Regions from separate parts of the Mesorhizobium sp. M0870 genome, predicted to be linked through region 1. Evidence: riboswitches for the same ligand, from Rfam matches in the RefSeq annotation. Region 1 holds a riboswitch; each other region holds the start of a gene.
What was found. A riboswitch is a leader RNA that binds a small molecule or an ion and turns the genes downstream of it on or off. The one in region 1 is predicted to bind cobalamin.

Region 2: it holds a riboswitch for cobalamin, as region 1 does, so the genes downstream of both, NKH97_RS25165 (ABC transporter ATP-binding protein) here and bluB (5,6-dimethylbenzimidazole synthase) in region 1, are expected to answer to the same signal.
Region 3: it holds a riboswitch for cobalamin, as region 1 does, so the genes downstream of both, metE (5-methyltetrahydropteroyltriglutamate--homocysteine S-methyltransferase) here and bluB (5,6-dimethylbenzimidazole synthase) in region 1, are expected to answer to the same signal.
Region 4: it holds a riboswitch for cobalamin, as region 1 does, so the genes downstream of both, NKH97_RS28030 (DUF1636 family protein) here and bluB (5,6-dimethylbenzimidazole synthase) in region 1, are expected to answer to the same signal.

What each region holds. Positions count from the first base shown of each region.
Region 1 covers NZ_JAMYOI010000001.1:304,676-306,870, forward strand. The annotation lists gene NKH97_RS01435 (histone deacetylase family protein) at 1-492, opposite strand, end outside; cobalamin riboswitch at 614-793, shown strand; partial or broken gene bluB (5,6-dimethylbenzimidazole synthase) at 905-1,522, shown strand; gene NKH97_RS01445 (hypothetical protein) at 1,645-2,195, opposite strand, start outside.
Region 2 covers NZ_JAMYOI010000025.1:23,066-25,260, reverse strand. The annotation lists gene NKH97_RS25170 (ABC transporter substrate-binding protein) at 1-98, opposite strand, end outside; gene NKH97_RS25165 (ABC transporter ATP-binding protein) at 144-932, opposite strand; cobalamin riboswitch at 1,095-1,301, opposite strand; gene NKH97_RS25160 (AraC family transcriptional regulator) at 1,595-2,195, shown strand, end outside.
Region 3 covers NZ_JAMYOI010000028.1:44,191-46,385, forward strand. The annotation lists gene NKH97_RS26865 (alpha,alpha-trehalose-phosphate synthase (UDP-forming)) at 1-192, shown strand, start outside; cobalamin riboswitch at 758-959, shown strand; partial or broken gene metE (5-methyltetrahydropteroyltriglutamate--homocysteine S-methyltransferase) at 1,055-2,195, shown strand, end outside.
Region 4 covers NZ_JAMYOI010000032.1:28,697-30,891, reverse strand. The annotation lists gene NKH97_RS28035 (DUF6348 family protein) at 1-365, shown strand, start outside; cobalamin riboswitch at 736-939, shown strand; gene NKH97_RS28030 (DUF1636 family protein) at 978-1,406, shown strand; gene cobW (cobalamin biosynthesis protein CobW) at 1,409-2,195, shown strand, end outside.

The sequences.
Region 1 (2,195 bases):
ATGCACGTCCCAGTCGACGACGGCAACGCGCTCGACACCGTGTTTCTTCTGCGCATAACGCGCCGCGATCGCCGCCGTGTTGAACAGGCAAAAGCCCATCGCCGTGGTCTTTTCGGCATGATGGCCGGGCGGCCGGGCGGCGACGAAGACGTTGTCGGCGCGGCCCGAAAAGACATCATCGACGGCGGCGTTGGCGGCGCCGATCGCGGTGATCGCCGCTTGCCAGCTCTTCGGGCTGGCAGTGGTGTCGGCATCGATGCGGGCAATCCCCTCGTCGGGGATGGCGGCGCGCACGCGGGCGACGAAATCGGCGGGATGCGCGTAGAGGATGGTGGCCTCGTCGCCTTCCGGCGCCTGAATACGATCGAGCCCGGCAAAGGCTTCGTCGTCGAGCACGCGCTCGATGGCGCGTAAGCGGTCGGGCCGCTCGGGATGTCCGGGCGGCGTGAGATGCTCGAGGAAGATCGGATGGGTGTAGAGACGGGTGGTCATCGTCCTAATCTAGTGACCCGGATCGACAAAGGCCATGCACGGGCGGCCGATGACTGGGGAAAATCGCGACTGCGTCCATTCGCGTCGCCGCAGGCATTGGCCCCGCGGGCGCTTCGGCGTAAGGTCCCTGGTACTGCCTGGTGCCCGCCGCAAGCGGGAGAATCGGGAACACGGTTGAATTCCGTGGCGTGCCCAACGCTGTGAGGGGGACCGCGCCGGTAAATGCCACTGTCGATGACGGGAAGGCACCGGACGCGGGTTGATCCCGAGCCAGAAGACCGGCCTGGCAGGCATTGTCATCCGCGTGGTCAGGCGGATGGCATCAGAGCGACGTGCGTCTACTTGGACGCACAAAGTACGCTCTGTCAGTTTTGAATCTGCAATCGCAAGGGGACAAGCGATGCCGGAACACATGACCGCTGCCATTGACGATGGATTTGACCAGAATGCGCGCGATGCGGTCTACCGCGCCATGTTCACGCGGCGTGACGTGCGCAGCCATTTCCTGCCCACCGCGATCGATGACGACGTGCTGGCACGGCTGCTGCTTGCCGCCCATCACGCGCCATCGGTCGGCTTCATGCAGCCATGGAATTTCATTGTCATTCGCGATGTCAAACGACGGGCGGAGGTGCGCGACCTGTTCCTGGCCGCGCGAGAACAGGAACTGCCGGCGATCGAGGCGGAAAAACAGGCGCTGTACCGCAAGCTCAAGCTGGAAGGCATCTGCGAGAGCGCGCTCAACATCTGCATCACCTGCGACCGGCAGCGCTCGAAGGGTTCGCCGCTGGGACGCTGGCACAATCCGGAGATGGATCTCTACAGCACCGTCTGCGCGGTGCAGAATTTCTGGCTGGCCGCGCGTGCCGAGGGCGTTGGCGTCGGCTGGGTGAGCATCATCGAGGCTGAGGCGCTGAAGCGGCTGTTGGCCATTCCGGACCACGTAACGCCGATCGCCTATCTCTGCGTCGGCCGTGTTTCCGAGTTCGCTCCCAAACCGGACCTTGAAACGCATGGCTGGGGACGGCGGCTGCCGCTGCCGGAGCTGATCATGAGCGAGACCTTTTCCGGGCAAGGCGAGACACAGCTCAAATCCACCGTGGCGCGCCTCAACACCGTTTCTGCCTCACCAGACATCACCCGCCCAGCGGATCAGGGTGTGGCGCCGGCCGTACCCCAGCGCGAACCGCCGAAGGAGGCCAGCGCCTTGTCCTTGAGCTCTCTGAACTTCGACGACGCCTCGGCCAGCCGGGCGTCCCAGGCGGGATCCGGCACCTGGCCCGCAATGGTCTTGAAATAGACCTGCATCAAGCAGGCGATGGCGAAGGGTTCAATGAACGCCGCCTTGAATGCCCAGGCGAAGACGATGGCGAGCACAAAAGCCCAGCCGGCGAGCTGACCAGGCATCAGGAACAGAATTGCGCCAGCAGGCGCCAGCATCATCAGAAAGATGATGAATGACACGCCCCACATGATGACCGCCAGCCAGACGGCGTTCTTGACCATGACCTTGCCGTTCTGGGCATACAGCACGACGCCTTGGCGCGCCGTCTCGAACGGCGAGGCTGAATTGATGCGGATGTTGTAGCCGAGGATGATCTCGTCCACATAGGTCAGCGACAGGCGGATCACGGTGTTGATGAAGGAGACCAGGCCGCTCAGGCCCGGTATCGGCAGGAAGGCGGCGATACCGCCGAGCAGGC
Region 2 (2,195 bases), on a different contig from region 1:
AAGGTCAGCGGCTTGCCGCAGCTGTCGACAGTTACCGGGAAGGCCAGGGCTGTCGAGGCCAGCAGCGAGAAGGCAAGCGAAAAAGCAAGGCGTTTCAAGGGTTTGCTCCTGTGGACGGGATGATCGATATGGGACGGCTTCAATCAGGATGGCGGCGCGGCACGGTTCGGAACATCGAACACCGTCAGTTCGCGGTCTTCGGTCGGATGGCGCAGACGCAGCACATCGATGCCGAAAATTTCGCGAATCAGCTTTTGGGTCAGCGCTTCGCGCGGTGCGGCGAGCGCTTGCAGACGGGCATGGTTCATCACCGCCACCCTGGTGGCGAACGGTGCCACCAGCGCCAGATCGTGCAGCACCGCGATCACCGTCATCTCGAAGCCTGCCACGAGGTCGAGCAGTTCGCCGCGGGCGCGCGGGTCGAGATGGTTGGTCGGCTCGTCGAGGAACAGGATCTTTGGCTGCTGGGCGATGGCGCGGGCCAGTTGGGCGCGCTGGCGCTCGCCGCCCGACAGCGAGCCGATGGTGCGGCCAAGCAGCGGCAGCAGGCCGGTCCGGCGCAGCGCATCGACGACAATGTCACGCTCCTCGCTCCTGCGCCGTAGCCGAGCGTGCGGGACCCGGCCCAGCTCGACATAGTCGATCACCGCCAGCCGCGGATCGGGCTGGTCGGTCTGGCCGACCACGGCGATATGCAGTGCCCGCTCGGCGGCGGAAATCCTGTCCAGCCGGCGCCCGCCGAGGTTCACCTCGCCGGAACTTGGCCGCAGCATGCCCGACAGCATGCGCAGCAGCGTCGTCTTGCCGGCGCCGTTGGGACCGATGATGGCTAGGCGATCGCCAGCGGCCACCGAGAAGCTGACCGCCTGGACCAGATCCCGCCCGTTCGCCATGGCGCAGAGGTCACGGGCTTCGAGAAGCGCTACGGGCATCGGCTGCCCGCCAGATTGCCGGGATGGCAAAGCGTGCTCACGATGATGCGATGATCGATAGAGCCGTCCAACTTTCCGTCACTTTCCAAAACTGGCGACGGAAGGAAGCTGGCGAAGCGGCCGACAAGACCGGGATTCGCGTTTCCTCCCGGCACACCCCGTCCGGTCAACTCAGTGATGGCAGGTCTCCTGGCTCGCGGGTCGTTGCGCCATCCTGCCTTCCCAGCCTTGCCGGCCAGTGGCATTCACGGATTTTGCTCGCCGCTTACAGTTGCGGGGGCAGCCACGGCCTCGACCCCTGGGGATCTCACCGTGTTCCCTTTTCACCCCTCGCCTTTCGACTCGGGGACCATCACCGCTTCAGCGTAGATTTCCCCCAATCGCTTCGCAATGAATTTCTCGGACGGAGTGGTGGGCCGGCTAGGGGAAACATGCATTTCCCGCTCTCGATATGTAATAACATTACGCATTTAGAGGATGCCGCCTGGCGCTGTCAAGTGAAGCCTGCCGAATTTGGCTCGTCGGCGGCAAGGGGCGCTCCAACGCTGCGCCATATCGGTGCGACTGTGACGGGATCGGTGCGATTGCGCGGGATGCGCAATTTCGATCAAACTGGCCGCGCCAGGAAACGGCAGGATGATCTGGCCAATGCGAGGAGCAAAATGAACCCGACCGAGAAAGCGCTGTGGTTCGTCGAAAGTCATCTGCCGGAGGCGATCTCGCTTGACGATGTCGCGCAAAGCAGCGGCGTGTCGCGTTTTCATGTGACGCGGGCTTTCGGCGCTGCCACGGGCCGCTCGGTGATGGGCTACATGCGCTCACGCCGGCTCACCGAGGCGGCGCGCAAGCTGGCCGGCGGGGCGCCCGACATTCTCTCCGTCGCGCTCGACGCCGGCTACAACTCGCATGAGGCGTTCACCCGTGCCTTCCGCGATCAGTTCGGCACCACGCCGGAACTGGTGCGCGCGCAAGGCACACTCGACAAGCTCGACCTCGTGGAGCCGATCCTGATGGACCAGTCCTTCCTCACCAATCTCGAACCACCGCGTTTCGAGACCAGCCGGCCGTTCCTGATCGCCGGCCTCGGCGAACGCTACAGCTGCGAAACCAGCGCCGCCATTCCGATGCAATGGCAGCGCTTCGGCCCCTATATCGGCAACATTCCGGGCGAGGCCGGCGACGTCGCCTATGGCGTCTGCGTCAACGGCGACGATGCCGGCAATTTCGACTACATCGCCGGCGTCGAAGTGTCTGATTTTTCCG
Region 3 (2,195 bases), on a different contig from region 1:
ATCCACCATTGGTCAGCGGACTTCGTTCGGCAACTGGACAGCAGCCGGGTTACGGTCCCTGCGGATCACTTCCACTATGTTGGCTTGGGCTGGATCAGCGAGGCCCAAATGCCTTCGTATCGGACCGAGCCAGAATTGCACACCGCGCTGACGCGTGCACTGGATAAAAACTGGGTCCTGCCGATCGTATGATGCAGAATATGAAGCACGCGAGCTTTGCCTGCATTTGCGCATCCCTCAATGCCGAGCGCTTGGAGAGAGATACTTATACTGACCGCCTGAATGCGGCTTAAGCGGCTTATCGGGACCACAGTCGGGCTTTGCATCAGACCCTTGAGCCAGGCTCGGTCAGTGTGGTCTCTTGTCTCTTGCCGCCGAGCGGAGTCATCACGATTGCCTAGTCACCCGTGATGACGACTGGCGTGCCAATTCCCGCAGTTTGGCGCTCACTCCGAGAAAACCGCTTCTACCACGCACGCACGGCTTGCGGCCGCATCGTAAAACATCGCCACCAATGCGATCTTCTGCATTCTAATGACGTTGTCACGCGCTTGAAGTCTTGTCCGAAATCCTTCATCGGCGACCTGCGAGGGATGTCGCAGCCCGACAGGGATCCATTAGTTGGACAATGGTGGCAGCGGAGCAGCGCCGCCAATGGGCGACTGAATATTTCACAATGTTAGACAAGCGTAAAAGCGAAATCACATAACGACATAAACATTTCGTTATGCGTCATTGACAAAAGAGCGGACTGCTGTGATTGTCTGCGTGTCGTGGTTCTCGCGTGCGGCGCTGCCGCAGCGGAGCTAAGAGGGAAGCCGGTGCAATGCCGGCGCTGCCCCCGCAACTGTTAGCGGCGAGCCAACCCCACTCATGTCACTGAGGCGAATACCCTCAGGAAGACGGGTAGAGGCTATGACCCCGCGAGCCAGGAGACCTGCCACGGCGAATTACGTCCACGGGCGGGGTGTCTCGGTGGCCGCTGCAAGCCGGCGTTCGTGCCGGCCTGCTAGCGCCTTCCTTGTCATCGACGCCCCAACCATCGGGGTATGACATGACTGACTCTCAGGAGATTCCTGTAGCAACGCTCGGCGTGCCGCGCTTCGGTCGTCGGCGAGAACTGAAATTCGCGCTTGAAAGCTACTGGTCCGGAACATCGTCCGCTGGCGACCTTCTCACGACGTCGAAGGCGCTCCGTGCCGCTAGCTGGGAAGAGCAGCGCGATCGCGGCGTGTCGAAAATCCCGTCGAACGACTTCTCGCTTTACGACCATGTGCTCGACACCGCAGCCATGATCGGGGCCGTTCCATCCCGTTACGGCTGGAATAGCGGCGAGGTCCCACTTGACATCTACTTCGCAATGGCGCGCGGCAACCAGGGTCAGACGGAGGATTGTGGACACGCTGGTCACCAGGAGGAGGCTCATGGACCTGGTGTAACCGCGATGGAAATGACCAAGTGGTTTGACACCAACTACCACTACATTGTGCCGGAACTCGATGATGATCAGACGTTCGCCCTCTCGTCATCGAAGCCGGTCGATTACTTCCTCGAGGCTAAAGCTCTCGGCATTCACACACGCCCAGTCATCCTTGGACCCATCACCTTCCTCAAGCTGGCGAAATCGCCTGCCGAGGGGTTCGGTCCCATCGCGCTCCTACCGCGGCTGCTGCCCGTTTACGAGCAAGTCCTGCAGAAGCTGAAGCTGTCGGGAGCCGACTGGGTGCAGATCGATGAGCCAGCGCTTGTCCTCGATCTGAACCCGAACGAACGAGCTGCGTTCGAATTCGCCTATGGCCAGCTGTCGAAAGCCGCGCCCGAGCTGAAGATCATGCTGGCTACGTATTTCGGGTCGCTGGGAGACAATCTCGAAACCGCGGTTTCTCTGCCCCTGGCCGGGCTGCATATTGATCTCGTGCGCGCTCCCGAGCAGCTGGAAACGGTGGGTCGGCTCGCTCCGAAGGATCTGGTGCTCTCGCTTGGCTTGATCGATGGCCGCAACGTCTGGCGTGCGAACCTGCCCGCCATTCTCGACCGCATCAAACCGATCGTCGCCGGCTGGCCCTTGGACCGCGTCGAGATCGCGCCTTCTTGCTCGATGCTGCATGTGCCGATTGATCTGCGCATGGAGACGGAACTCGACGCCGACATCAGGTCGTGGCTCGCCTTCGCGGCCCAGAAGACGACGAGCTGGT
Region 4 (2,195 bases), on a different contig from region 1:
CGGAGCATGTTTGCGAGAACATGCAAGCCGAGATTGCATTCTGGCAACGGAATGATGCTGGCTGGAAGATCTACGGTGGACCTGTGATCACACAGGCTGCAGTGGAATGCACTCTCAACCGGACATATCCAGCGTTTTATGCCCGCTTGGAAAAACTGTTCACGGCTAAGGTTCGCCCTGGCAGTCATTTCATCCGGATATTCCTGGCGAGCTATGGCGGAGCACTGGTCGGCAACGAAATTCTCCTGGACAACGAAACTTGGCCGGAAGGTCAAGAGCTCCTCGTTGATCAGGACTGGCACCACGGCGACGGGTACCAGGCGCTGCGTCAGGTCATCCTTGCGTTGCCGGGAGATAACAATTGAGCCAACGTACACAGGCTAGCGGATAAACAATGGATTCAAAGCCGGGCTGACCCAAGAGGTGCAGGAGTGCCTCGATAGGATTTCGTCCTTTTCATGGGACGTACATGCGCAGGCAATCCGAAAACGCTACCCTAGACCTGCTGGAGACACATTTGGCTTCAAAGTTGATGGCATTTACTTCGATGTGGGTGACAGCGCCGGATGGCTGGACCGGCAAGATGGAGATATCCTTCTGACGGCTTTCGTTACAGCTTTTCCTGATCCCAACAACGAAGATGGCATTCGCGAAGAGCGGTCAGTGGTAGTGAAGCGTCCCCGCCCCTGATTTCAGATTGCCCCTGCGTTGCGTTGACACCGCTGCCCGCAAAAGCCTAAATCCGGTTCAGATGGTCTCTTGCCCGCAACGGCAAGAGCTAAGAGGGAATGCGGTGCGGGGCAAAATCCCAAATCCGCGGCTGTCCCCGCAACTGTAAGCGAAGAGCCAAGGCCGAAAGCCACTGGGGAGTTCCCGGGAAGGCGGCTACCAAGGCGATGACCCGCGAGCCAGGAGACCTGCCGTCTGCGACTTTAGAATCCGATCGCCCGGCGGGTTTCCGGGCAAGGAGCCCGATCTTGGACCACGACAGCAGTTTTTCGGCTGGCACAGCGGATATTTCGTCCGGCCATGATGATGCCTTGGCCGGCGTCACCATCATCGTCTGCGCCTCCTGCCGCGATGAGACCGGCGCCGACGCTCATCCCCGCGCCGGCGAATTGCTGGCGGACGACACGCGCCGCGCCGCATCCGGCGACGACATCCGCATCCGCAGCGTCGAATGCCTCGGCAATTGCAAGCGCCGCCTCAGCGCCGCCATCCTGCGCGACGGGTGCTGGAGCTATGTCTTCGGCGACCTGACCACGACCAGCGGCGCCGACCTCGTGACAGGCGCCAAGCTCTTCGCCACCTCGAAGGACGGCCTGATTCCATGGCGCGGCCGCCCCGATAGCCTGAAGCGTGGCCTCGTTGCCCGCATCCCTCCCTTAGACCTGCTGAAGGATTGACCATGACTGCCCCAGATTCGCCTGCGAACCTCTCCCGCGTTCCCTGCACCGTCGTCACCGGCTTCCTCGGCGCCGGCAAGACGACGCTGGTCCGCCATCTCCTGGAAAACGCCGGCGGCAAGCGCATTGCCATCATTGTCAACGAATTCGGCGACATCGGCATCGATGGCGAGATCCTCAAGGGCTGCGGCATAGACACCTGCCCGGAGGAAAACATCGTCGAACTGGCCAATGGCTGCATCTGCTGCACCGTCGCCGACGATTTCGTCCCGGCGCTCGACAAGATCCTCGCGCTGACGCCGAGGGTCGACCACATCCTGATCGAGACTTCGGGCCTGGCGCTGCCCAAGCCGCTGGTCCAGGCGTTTCAATGGCCGAGCGTAAAGAGCCGCGTCACAGTCGACGGCGTCATCGCCGTGGTCGACGGGCCGGCATTGGCCGAAGGCCGCGTCGCCAACGACATGGATGCTTTGCAGGCGCAGCGCGCCGGGGACGAGACGCTCGACCATGACGATCCGGTGGAAGAAGTGTTCGAGGATCAGATCGCCTGCGCCGACCTGATCATCCTGTCGAAAAGCGACCTGATGGACGCCGCCGGCACCGCCCGCGCCAACGCCATCATTGGCGAACACTCCGCCCGCGCCGTGAAGATCGTGCCGACGTCGCATGGCAAGGTCGATCCCTCCGTGCTGCTCGGGCTCGGTCTCGCCGTCGAGGACGACATCGAAAACCGCAAGTCCCACCATGACGGCGCATTCGACCACGAACATGACGACTTCGACACGTTCA